Regions from separate parts of the Sphingopyxis sp. EG6 genome, predicted to be linked through region 2. Evidence: predicted binding sites of a transcription regulator. Region 2 holds the regulator's gene; the other holds the start of a gene.
What was found. Region 2 encodes LexA, which represses DNA repair genes until DNA is damaged. Its sites were predicted from a motif close to GTTCCNCNCTTGTTCT; they were not measured.

Region 1: the regulator LexA is predicted to act here: its motif matches at 4,688-4,703, upstream of SPYCW_RS15630 (ImuA family protein).

The regions. Positions count from the first base shown of each region.
Region 1 is NZ_AP017603.1:3,232,222-3,238,658, forward strand. It holds gene SPYCW_RS15620 (efflux RND transporter permease subunit) at 1-3,156, shown strand, start outside; gene SPYCW_RS15625 (efflux transporter outer membrane subunit) at 3,153-4,556, shown strand; gene SPYCW_RS15630 (ImuA family protein) at 4,708-5,496, shown strand; gene SPYCW_RS15635 (Y-family DNA polymerase) at 5,402-6,437, shown strand, end outside.
Region 2 is NZ_AP017603.1:1,886,470-1,892,906, forward strand. It holds gene SPYCW_RS09250 (anthranilate synthase component II) at 1-518, shown strand, start outside; gene trpD (anthranilate phosphoribosyltransferase) at 515-1,513, shown strand; gene trpC (indole-3-glycerol phosphate synthase TrpC) at 1,620-2,405, shown strand; gene moaC (cyclic pyranopterin monophosphate synthase MoaC) at 2,693-3,166, shown strand; gene SPYCW_RS09270 (molybdopterin molybdotransferase MoeA) at 3,277-4,488, shown strand; gene lexA (transcriptional repressor LexA) at 4,555-5,238, shown strand; gene SPYCW_RS09280 (ComEC/Rec2 family competence protein) at 5,192-6,437, opposite strand, start outside.

The DNA of each region.
Region 1 (6,437 bases), 1.3 Mb from region 2:
GTGCTCGCGATCGTCGTCATGCTTGCGGGGTTCGGGGCACTGCGCGCGCTGCCGATCGAACAATATCCCGACATCGCGCCGGTGCAGGTGAACATCCGGGCGAGCTATCCGGGCGCATCGGCGGAGACGGTCGAAAACAGCGTAACGCAGATATTGGAACAGCAGCTGACCGGCATCGACGGGCTGCTCTATTTCAGCTCGCAATCCAGTTCGCGCGGACAGGCCAGCATCACCGCGATTTTCGACAAGGGCACCGATCCCGACATCGCGCAGGTGCAGGTGCAGAACAAGATCGAGTCTGCTGTGTCGCGCCTGCCTCAGCAGGTCCAGCAGCAGGGGGTGCGGGTCAGCAAGTCCAATTCGGACACGCTGCTGATTGTCAGCGTCTATGACAAGACGCGCACGCGCAACAATTATGACGTCTCCGATTATCTGACGACCAATATCCAAGACCCGTTGTCGCGGGTCGAGGGGGTCGGCGACGTCAATATCTTCGGTTCGCCGCACGCGATGCGGATCTGGCTGAACCCGCAGCGGCTCGCGGCCGTATCGCTGATGCCGAGCGACGTGGTTGCGGCGATCAGCGCCCAGAACAGCGAAGTCGCCGCGGGCGAGGTCGGCGGCCTGCCGTCGCCGCGGGGTCAGTTGCTGACGGCCACTGTCACCGCCCAGTCGCGCCTGCAAACCCCCGAACAGTTTCAGAATATCGTGCTCAAGACCTTGCCCGACGGTTCGGCGGTGCGGATTCGCGACGTCGCACGTGTCGAAATCGGCGCCGAAAATTACGGCTCGGTCGGTCGTCTCAATCGCCAGCCGAGTTCGGGCATGGCGATCTCGCTGTCGCCCGGCGCCGACGCGCTGGCGACGGTCGAGCGCGTGAAGGCACGCATGACCGAACTGGCGCAGAACATGCCCGACGGGCTCGACTATGCCTATATCAACGACACGACGACCTTTATCCGCCTGTCGGTCAGCGAAGTTCAAAAGGCGCTGTTCGAGGCGATCCTCCTCGTCATCATCGTGATGTTCGTGTTTCTGCAAAGCTGGCGCGCGACGCTGATCCCCGCGATCGCGGTACCCGTCGTGCTGCTCGGTACCTTTGGCGTCTTCTACCTTGCCGGGTTCAGCATCAACACGCTGACGCTGTTCGGGCTCGTGCTCGCCATCGGCCTGCTCGTCGACGACGCGATCGTGGTCGTCGAGAATGTCGAGCGGTTGATGGAAGAAAATCCCGGCATGTCGGCGCGTGAGGCGACGATTCAGTCGATGAAGGAATTGCAGGTCGCGCTGATCGCGATCGGGCTTGTGCTGTCGGCGGTGTTCCTGCCGATGGCCTTTTTCGGCGGATCGACCGGCGTCATCTATCGCCAGTTTTCGGTGACGGTGGTGTCGGCGATGGTGCTATCGGTGTTCGTCGCGCTGGTGCTCAGCCCGGCGCTGACCTCGACCCTCCTCAAACCCCGCGCGCACGGTGAAACGCCGCCGGGCCGCTGGCCGCGCGTCGATGCGGCGCTGACCCGCGCGAAAACATGGTTCAACACCCGGTTCGAGCGTACCACCGAAAGCTATGTCGGCAGCGTCGAAAAGGTCGTCGATCGCAAATGGCGCTTTCTGGGCCTGTACATGATCATTGTCGTGCTGCTCGCCTTTCTGTTCCTGCGCCTGCCTGGCGGTTTCCTGCCCGGCGAAGACCAGGGCCGCGTCCAGATCCAGTTTCGCCTGCCCGCAGGTGCGACGCAGGAACGCACGCTTGAGGTCCGCGACGCGATCGAGGACCATATGCTGAGCGCCGAAAAGGCGAATATCGAATCGCTTTTTCTGAACGCCGGCGGTGGCGGTGGCGGCGCGTCGGGGCAGAACACCGGCCAGGGCTTCGTCAATCTGGCACATTGGGATGACCGCCCGGGCAAGGAAAACAGCGCCGACGCGATTGCCGAGCGCACGCGCCGGGCCTTTTCGGGGCTGCGCGATGCACAGGTCTTTGCGCTGGTGCCGGGCGCGGTCCGCGGCCTTGGCGATACGTCAGGTTTCACGATGCAGTTTCAGAACCGCAGCGGACTGACGCGCGAAGAATTTGCCGCGGCGCGCGACCGGCTGCTCGCCGCGGCGAACGCCAATCCCAAATTGTCGTCGGTCCGGCTCAGCGACCTACCCGATCTGGCCACGCTGAAGATCGATATCGATACCCAGCGCCTGACCACCTATGGCCTGAGCAACGCCGATGTGAACAGCACGCTGGCGACCGCTTGGGGCGGCCGTTACGTTAATGATTTCATCGACGAAGGCCGGGTGAAGCGCGTCTATGTCCAGGGCGACGCACCCTATCGCGCCAAGCCCGAAGACCTCAGCCAATGGTATGTGCGCTCTGCCGATGGCGGCATGTCGCCCTTTTCGGCGTTCGCCCAGATCGGCTGGTCGACGACCCCCAGCACCACCTCGCGTTTTCAGGGTATTCCCGCGTTCGAAATTTCGGGTCAGCCCGCCGAGGGAACCAGTTCGGGCGAAGCGATGGACGAAATCGCGGCGCTGGCCGGCGAAATTCCCGGCACCAGCGTCGCTTGGTCCGGCGCCTCGTATCAGGAACGGCTGTCGTCGGGACAGGCGCCCTTGCTCTATGCACTGTCGTTGCTGGTCGTGTTTCTGTGCCTGGCGGCACTGTACGAAAGCTGGTCGATCCCGGTCGCCGTCCTGCTTGTCATCCCGCTCGGGCTGGTCGGCGCAGTGTTCGCGGTCACGCTACGCGGGCTCGAAAACGACGTCTATCTGCAGATCGGGCTGCTCACGACGATGGGTCTGGCCGCCAAAAATGCGATCCTGATGATCGAATTTGCCGAGCAGGAAGAGAAAAAGGGGAAGCGGGTGATCGAAGCAGCGATCATCGCGGCGCGCATCCGCCTGCGCCCGATCCTGATGACGAGCTTTGCCTTCATCTTCGGCGTTTTGCCGCTGGCCCTGGCCTCAGGCGCCGGGGCGAACAGCCGCATCGCGATCGGCACCTCGGTGATCGGCGGCATGCTGACCGCGACCCTGCTCGCGATCTTCTTCATCCCGCTCTTTTTCGTGCTCGTCCGCCGCGGGGTGCGCGACGGGCTTGCCGCGCTGCGTGCGCGCTTCGGCAGGAAGACGGACGATGGCGCGGCGGGGGTACCGGCATGATCGCGGCCCGCACGCTGTTGCTCGCGACGACGCTCGCGCTTGCGGGTTGCTCGCTGGCACCCAAGACCGTGCTCCCGCCCCCGCCGGTGCCGCAGAGCTGGCCCGTCGGGGACGCCTATCTGCTGCAAAGCGAGGCGGCGCTGCCGGTCCTGTCGTACCGGAGCGTCTTCACCGATCCCCGCCTCCAATCGCTGGCCGAGCAAGCGCTCGCGAACAACCGCGATCTTCGCATCGCCTATGCCAATGTCGCCGCGGCGCGCGCGCAGGCGCGCATCACCCGCGCTGGGCAATTTCCCGAAATCGGGATCAGCGGCGGCGCGGGCTATTCGGACAGCAATGGTGCGAGCGGCAGCGGCGACTTCTCGCTGCGCGGCGGAGTCACGGCGTTCGAGCTCGACCTGTTCGGCAAGCTCGCCAATGCCACCGAGGCCGATCGCAACCGCGCGCTGGCGACCGAGGCGGCATCGCGCACCGTGCGGCTGGCGCTGATCGCCAGCCTGGCCGACGCCTGGGCGACCTATGGCGCCGACCGCGACCTCCTGAAGATCGCCGAGGACACCGCCGCCAACGCGCGCGAAAGCGTGCGGCTGACGCGGGCGCGGCTCGACGGCGGGGTGGCGCCGCGCACCGACCTGCGCCAAGCCGAACAGATTCTCGCGACAGCCGAGGATGCGATCGCGCAGCAAAGGACCGCGCTCGCGCAGGACGAGAACCTGATCCGCCTGCTCGTCGGCGGCGATGTCGACCGCGCGCTGCTCCCCGCGGGCCTCACCGAAGTCACACCCTCGGTCGTGGGGTTGCCTGCAGGAGTCAGCTCCGAAATCCTGCTTCGCCGCCCCGATGTGATCGAGGCCGAATATGGCCTGCGCGCCGCCAACGCCGACATCGGCGTCGCGCGCGCGCAGCTGTTCCCGTCGATCTCGCTGACCGGGCTGCTCGGCTTTGCCAGCGACGCGCTGTCCAGCCTCTTCGACAGCGGATCGTTCAGCTGGTCGGCGGGCGGCGACGTGACCGCGCCGATTTTCGACGCCGGGGGCCGCCGCGCCGGAGTAGCGGTCAGCGAGGCGCAGCGCGACGCAGCGCTCGCAAGCTATGAAGGCGCAATTCAGACCGCGTTCCGCGAGGTCGCCGATGCGCTGGCGGTGCAGGGGACGATCGCCGACCGGGTGCGCGCGGCCGCCGCGAACACCGCCGCCGCCGCTGACACCGCGACGCTCACCGATGCGCGTTACAAGGGCGGAGTCGACAGCTTCCTCGCCAGCCTCGACGCACAGCGCAGCCTCTATGCGGCACGGCGCAGCGAAATCGCGACGCAGCTGCTGCTCGTGCAGACGCGCATCGCGCTGTTCCGCGCGCTCGGCGGCGATAGCGGCGCAGGGACGGCTTCCCCCACCCCCTGACGACCCTCGTCACCCCGGGCTTGATCCGGGGTCCATGACGACGGGCTGCAGGGATGCCGGATCGAGTCCGGCATGACGACAGGTTGGAAAGCCCGACTCATCTTGACATTCCCCCTCGCTCGCGCGCTAATAGAACAAATCAGGAACATATATGCGCGAGTCGTCTCAACCTCTCGCCGGGCTGCGCCAGCGCATCGCCCGGCTGGCCGCCAGCGGTGGCCCCGCAAGCCTGCCGACCCAAGGCTGGCTGGCGACGGGGCATGACGCGTTCGACGCGGCGATCGGCGGCGGATTGACGGTCGGGCGCACGCACGAGTTTTTCGCGGCCGATGCGCTCGATGGCACCAGCGCCGCGGCCTTTGCCACACTGGTCGCGCTGCGCAGCGGCGGCGATGCGCCGCTCCTGTGGTTGCGCACCGTCGACGCCGGACGCCGCACCGGGCATATCTATGCCCCCGGCATCGCTGAACTCGGCGGCGACCCCGACCGGCTTCTTCTCGTTGAGACCGCCGATCCCAAGATGCTGCTCGCCTGCGCCAATGATGCGGTACGCTGCGCCGGATCGGCAGCGGTGATCGTCGAAAGCTGGGGGAAGTTTCCGTTGCTCGACCTGACCGCCGGGCGCCGCCTGACGCTGGGCGCGCGCGACGCAGGAACGACGCTGCTGATGCTGCGCCTGAATGCCGTGCCGACGCCGAGCGTCGCCGAAACGCGCTGGAATATCGTCGCCGCACCGTCGCGCGAGCTCGAAGCCCACGCCCCCGGCGCCCCGGCCTTCGACCTTGAACTGCTGCGCTGGCGCGGCGGCCCTGCCGGAACGCGCTGGCGACTCGATTGGGATAAAGATGAGCAAGCTTTCCGGGACGCGGCGCTATCTGGCGCTGTTCTTCCCCTGGCTGCCCGCCGAACGGTTCACCCGCTCGGCGCCGAAGCCGCCTGACCTCCCGCTTATCTTTGTCGAGAAGCAGCGCGGCGCGCTGCGGATCGCGAGCGTCGATGCCCGCGCGCAAGCGCTCGGGCTGCGTGTCGGCATGCCACTCGCCGACGCGCGGGCGCAGGTCGGCGACCTCGCCATCGTGCCGCACGATCCGATCCTCGATCACGCTTGGCTCGACCGACTCGCGCAGGGCTGTGCGCGCTACACCCCCCTCGTCGCGCTCGATGCCTCCGACGGGCTGATCCTCGACATCACCGGCTGCTCCCATTTGTTCGATGGCGAGGCGGGGTTGATCGACGACATCGACCAGCGGCTAACCCGGCTCGGGATGACCTTGCGCCATGCGCTTGGCCCCACCGCCGACGCCGCCCGGGCGCTCGCACGTTATCAGACACGGCCCGCTCCCGACGAGGCCACCGCGATCCGCCGCCTGCCCGTCGCCGCGCTCGAACTCGACGCCGAAGCCACGACCGCGCTCGTCCGCGCCGGATTGAAGACGATTGGCGACCTCGCGAGCCGTCCGATGGCGAACCTCGCCGCGCGCTTCGGTGCCGATGCCGCGATGGCGTTGCGCCGCCTGCTCGGCGATGCGCCCAGCCCGCTCGACCCGCGCGTCGCGCCGCCGCCGGTCGCCACCGAACGCCGCTTTGCCGAACCCGTCGCCAGCCTGCCCCACGCCACCCGCATTCTTGCCGAGCTGGTTGGTGAGGCGATCGCAGAGCTTGCCGAACGCGGCCAGGGCGGCCGCCATTTCGGCGCGACCTTCTTTCGCAGCGATGGGCTGGCGCGACGTATCGCGGTCGAGACCGGCCATGCGACGCGCGACTCCGGCCTTGTCATGCGCCTGTTTGCCGAACGCATGGACGGCCTCGCCGATCCGCTCGACCCCGGCTTCGGTTTCGACATGATCCGCCTCGCGGTGCCGCGGCTCGAAGCACTCGGTG
Region 2 (6,437 bases):
ACGTGCGCGTCGAACGCAACGACGCGCTGACCGCAGCCGAAGCCCTCGCAACCGGCGCCGAGGCGATCCTGATTTCGCCCGGCCCGTGCACCCCCAATGAAGCCGGGATCAGCCTCGACCTCGTCGCCGCCTGCGCCGACGCGCGCCGCCCGCTGCTCGGCGTCTGCCTCGGCCATCAGGCGATTGGCCAGCATTTCGGCGGCACCGTCCAGCGCGGCCATTTGATGCACGGCAAGACCTCACCCGTCTGCCACGACGGCAGCGGGCTTTACGCGGGCCTGCCCTCGCCGTTTCAGGCGACGCGCTACCACAGCCTCGAAGTCGTCGACATTCCCGCCAGCCTGATCATCAACGCGACCAGCGACGACGGCGCCGTCATGGGCTTCCGCCACGTCGAGCTGCCGATCCACGGGGTGCAATTCCACCCCGAAAGCATCGCCACCGAACATGGCCACGCGATGCTCGCCAATTTCATGGGGCTGGCCGGGTTGCCGGTGCGCGAACGGCAAGCCGCATGAGCCGCTTCGGCCCGCTGCCCGATCCCGCGCATCTGCTGGATCATGACGAGGCCGCGCAGGCCTTCGCCGACATCCTCGACGCGCGCACGACCGAGGACGAAATCGCCGAATTCCTCACCGCGCTGTCCGATCGCGGCGAGACGATGGTCGAAATCGCCGCGGCGGCGCAGGCACTACGCGACCGGCTGATCCCGATCGACGCCCCGGCGGGCGCAATCGACGTCTGCGGCACCGGCGGCGACGGGCATCACACACTGAATGTTTCGACCGCCGTCGCCATCGTTGTCGCAGCCTGCGAAGTCCCTGTCGCAAAGCACGGAAATCGTGCCGCTTCATCGAAATCAGGTGCCGCCGACACGCTCGAGGTTCTCGGCCTCGACATGGAACGCGCTGGACGCCTCGCCGAAGCGACGCTCGCCGATCTCGGCATCTGCTTCCTGTTCGCCGCCAACCACCACCCGGCGATGAAGCGGATCCAGCCGATCCGCACCCGGCTCGCCCGCCGCACCATCTTCAACCTGATGGGGCCGCTCGCCAACCCCGCGCGCGTCACGCGCCAGCTCATCGGCATCGCGCGCCCCGCCTATGTCCCCGTCTATGCCGAGGCCTTGCACCGGCTCGGTACCGACCATTCGCGCGTCGTCTCAGGCGACGAAGGCATCGACGAACTCTCGCTCGCGGGCGGCAACGAGGTTGCGGTGGTCAATGCCGAGGGCGTGTTCATGCAGCGCAGCCACGCCAGCGACGCGGGCCTCCCCACCCACCCCATTTCGGCGATCCGCGGCGGTGACGCCGCCGACAATGCCAAAGCCTTGCGCGAACTGCTGCAAGGCGCCCCCGGCGCGTACCGCGATGCAGTGCTCTACAACGCCGCCGAAGCGCTCGTCATCGCGGGTGCGGTCGAAACGCTGACCAATGGCGTCGAGGAAGCCGCCGAAGCGATCGACAAGGGGCTCGCGAACGCGCTGCTCAATTGCTGGATCGCCTATAAATGAGCATCCCCGACGACCATCACCGTAGCCCTGAGCCTGTCGAAGGGCGCTTCTCGGTGAGACGCCCTTCGACAGGCTCAGGGCTACGGAAAAATTTGCGAATCTACCGATGAACAAACTCACCCAGATCCTCGCCACCAAGGCCGATGAAGTCGCCCAGCGCCGCGCGCTACGCTCGCTCGCCGACCTCGACGCCATCGACGCAGGCCCGGTACGCGGCTTCCACGCCGCCTTGCAGGCAAAGATCGACGCAGGCGACTTCGCCCTCATCGCCGAGATCAAGAAAGCATCGCCCTCCAAGGGACTGATCCGGAACGATTTCAACCCCGCCGACCACGCCCGCGCCTATGCCGCAGGCGGCGCCGCCTGCCTCTCGGTCCTCACCGACGCGCCCTATTTTCAGGGTCATGAAGACTATCTCGTCGCCGCGCGCGCCGCCTGCCCGCTCCCCGCGCTACGCAAGGATTTCATGATCGACCCCTGGCAGGTCGCCGAAGCGCGCGCGATCGGCGCCGACGCGATCCTGATCATCGTCACCGCGCTCGACGACGGCGCGATGCAGGAGATCGAGGCGGCCGCATTTGAGCGCAAAATGGACGTGCTCGTGGAAGTCCATGACGAAGCCGAATTGGGTCGCGCGCTGAACATACTTCAATCGCGCCTAATCGGCGTCAACAACCGCGACCTCAGAACCTTCGAAACCGACCTCGCCGTCACTGAACGCCTCGCAAAGCTTGTTCCCGCGGGCACGCTGCTCGTCGGCGAAAGCGGCATCGCCACCCACGCCGACTGCCAGCGCCTCGCGGCGAGCGGCGTCAAAACCTTCCTCGTCGGCGAAAGCCTGATGCGCCAAGATGACGTCACGGCGGCAACGAGGGCGTTGCTCGAGGACTGAAGCGCATTTCAAGGTGGGGAGTTGCTACAAGCTCCTCTCCCCTTGTGGGAGAGGATAGCGCAGCTTGCTCCGTCAGGAGCTAGCGAAGCTTGGTGAGGGGGCGGACGCCAGCACGCGCAAACCCCCTCTCAACTGCGGCTAGGCAGCAAAGCTGCCAAGCCTTCGTATCTCTCCCACAAGGGGAGAGAGGAAATGACGTACGTCCGAAACCGGTCGTTTGCGGCCATTTGGCGCCAATCCCCCCATCTCCCCTTGCCTTTCCCCCCCCACCTTGCTTCGCTCCCGCAATGACCCTCAGACCGACTCATCTCGACGACTCCGGCGCCGCCCACATGGTCGATGTCGGCGCCAAGCCCGCCACGCAGCGCCGCGCCGTCGCCAACGGCCGCATCACCATGTCGGCGGAAGCGCTCGCGGCGATCCACAGCGGCAACGCGCCCAAGGGCGACGTCCTCTCGACCGCGCGCATCGCCGGGATCATGGCGGCCAAGCGCACGTCCGACCTCATCCCGCTCTGCCATCCGCTCGCGCTCACCAAGGTCGGCGTCGACTTTGCGTGGGAAGCCAATGGCATCGCGGTCACCGCGACCGCCGCAACCAACGGTCCGACGGGAGTCGAGATGGAAGCGCTCACCGCCGCGTCGGTCGCGCTGCTCACCCTCTACGACATGGCGAAGGCGCTCGACCGTGCGATGGTGATCGGCGACATCCGGCTGCTCGAAAAGAGCGGCGGGCGTTCGGGCGACTGGCGCGCCGAATAGAATCCGTTCGCCCTGAGCTTGTCGAAGGGCTGCTTTTTCTTCAAACGGCAGCAGGAAAAAGCGGTGCTTCGACAGGCTCAGCACGAACGGCACGGCAGGACAGGACCATTTTGACCGATCGCACCGTCATCCAATCGAAGCTGCTGCCGGTCGAGGAAGCGCAGGCGCGATTACTGGCGGTCCGCGAACCGCTACCGACAGAGAATATCTCCCTTTTCGAATGCCTTGACCGCTATAGCTCGACCAATATTCTCGCGGCGCGCGATCAACCTGCCGCGCCGCTTTCGGCAATGGACGGCTATGCAATTCGCTTCGCAGACCTGCCCGGCCCCTGGACGATCATCGGCGAAAGCGCCGCGGGTACCGCGCCCGATCGCGGGGTGAACGCAGGCGAAGCGATGCGGATCTTTACCGGCGCGATGGTTCCCGACGGCGCCGATACGGTGGTCGTGCAGGAGGACGTATCGGCGAATGGCGCCGTGCTGACGCTGACCGGAAACGGCCCCGGCGCCCCCGGCCGCCATATCCGCGCGCGGGCCAGCGATTTTGCCGCGGGCGATTGCCTGCTCCCCGCCGGAACCCGCCTCACCCCCGGCGCGATTGCCGCCGCGGCGATGAGCGGTGCGGGCCAGCTCGCGGTCGGGCGCCGCCCGCGCGTTGCGATCCTGACCACGGGAGACGAACTCGTCCAAGCGGGGCGACCGCTCGCCCCGGGCCAGATCCCCGACAGCAACAGCCCGATGCTCGCCGCGATGCTCGCAGGCGAACCCGCTATCGTCAGCCTGCCGCATCACGTCCGCGACGACCGCGCGATACTTGCCAAGCTTTTGAAAGAGTTGGCGCGACGTCACGACGTCATCGTCACCGTCGGCGGCGCGTCGGTCGGCGATCATGATCATGTCCGCGGCGCGCTGGCGGACGCGGGCGGGACCATCGATTTCTGGAAGATCGCGATGCGCCCCGGCAAGCCGTTGATCGCCGGAACGATCGGCGACGCCCTGCTGCTCGGCCTGCCCGGCAACCCGTCGTCGGCGTTCGTCACCGCGACTTTGTTCCTTCTTCCCCTCGTCCGCCATCTCGCCGGCGCGCGCGATCCCTTGCCTGCGATCCACCAAGCGCCGCTCGCAATCGCGTTGGACGGCGGCGGCGCGCGCCGCGACTATCTGCGTGCGCGACTCGAGAGGGGCCGTCTCACCCCGCTGATCGGCCAGGACAGCGGCAGGACGTCGCCGCTCGCCGCCGCCAACGCGCTGCTGATCCGCGAGATCGCGGCCCCGCCGCGCGAGGCGGGCGCCATGGCGGATTATATCGTCATCGCTTGACAAGTTCCGCTCTGTTCCACTATCGTTCTCATTATGTCCGGTTCTGGTCCCGACGGAGGATGATCGATGTTGACCGCCAAGCAGCATGAACTGCTTCACTTCATTCAGCAAAAGCTTGATGCGGGCGGCATTTCGCCGTCGTTCGAGGAGATGAAGGAAGCGCTCGGACTGAAGTCGAAATCGGGTATACATCGCCTGATAAGTGCCTTGGAAGAAAGGGGCTTCCTCCGCCGCCTGCCCAACCGCGCCCGCGCGCTCGAGGTGATCAAACTCCCCGAAGGCAGCAAGCCCGCCGTGGGCAATGATCGCGACAATGTCGTCCCGCTGCGCAAGCCCGCTCCCGCGATGCGCCCGATCGCCGCGAACGACATCGTCGAGGTGCCGCTGCACGGCAAGATCGCCGCGGGCGTCCCGATCGAAGCATTCGAGGATTACAACAATCTCGCCGTGCCCGCCGCGCTGCTCGGCGCGGGCGAACATTATGCGCTCGAAGTGTCGGGCGACTCGATGGTCGAGGCCGGGATTTTCGACGGCGACTACGCACTGATCCAGAAAGCCAGCACCGCGCGCGAGGGCGACATCGTCGTTGCGCTCGTCGACGGGCAGGACGCGACGCTCAAATTTTTCCGCCGCGAAGGCCCGATGATCCGGCTCGATCCCGCGAACAGCGCCTACGAACCGCAGCGCTACCCCGCCGAGCGCGTCATCGTGCAAGGGCGCTTGTCGGGATTGCTTCGTCGTTACCACTAAGCTGTTGCGGGCGGCGCCACGGATGCCCGTCGCCCGCGCGCAGCGTGGCGACCGCGGTGGGTCGGTCGCCCAGATAGAGCGCCAGCCCGCCGGTTTCGGCCAGGCTGTCGCGATCAATCGTCATCCAGCGTCCGGCGCACTCGCGCGGTAACCAGCGGTCGCTGATCACGACATCAGCGGCGGCGCAGGCGGCGGCCATATCGGCGCCCTCGATCCGATCACGCCCGCGCGATGCCAGGATGACGCGCCGCGCTGCGCCCTCACCGTGACTCCAGCGGCAGAAATCGCGATTGCATTCGACATGGTCGAGCTCGGCCAGCGCCGCCAGCGGCGTATCGATCCCCGCCGCCTCGGACAGCGTATCACGAACATAATCGCCCGCACGGTCGCGCAGCAGCGCATAGCCGCCATCGGGCAGCGCCGCGGCGATATGCTTGCCATCGCCGGTCACCAACAGATCGGGACGCGGCTGGGCGAGCAGCGCCGCCATGCCGATCGCTACCGGGATCAGCCCCGCCCGGCGCCAGCGCGTTTGCCAGAGCAGAAACCACAACCCGCCGAACACCGTGATCGCAAAACCCCATGGCGGAAACACAGGTAGCGTAGCGACGGCGCCTGGGGCAGAGGCCACCCAATGCGCCAATCCAATCAGTGCGTTAAGGGCTTCTTCGGCAATCCACCAGAAAGGCGCGCCAATACCGATGCTGTCGAACAGCAGCGCCAAGGCTTCGGCGGGCATGATGACAAAGGTCGTCAGCGGGATCGCGACCACATTGGCGAGCGCGCCATAGAGGCCCGCCTTGTGGAAATGGAACAGCGCGATCGGCGCGAGCGCGGCCTCGACGACCAGCCCGGTCAGGACCAGCGCGCCGATGCCCCGGCCGAACCGGAAAACCCATGGCTCTTCGCGCCGGGCGACAAAGGCGCGCATCCAGCGGCTTTCGTGGAGCGCGACAATCGCGGTGACCGCGGCAAAGCTGAGCTGAAAGCTCGGCCCGGCCAGCGCCTCTGGTCGCCACAGCATGACCAGCAACGCCCCCGCCGCCACCAGCCGCAGCGTCAACGCCTCGCGGCCCAGCAAAAAGGCGAGCATCACAAGCAGCGATGCGATGAACGATCGCAGCGTCGGCACTTCGGCGCCGGCGAGCAACGTATAGCCACCGCCCGCCAGCGCGGCGGCGGCGGCGGCGAGCGGCAGC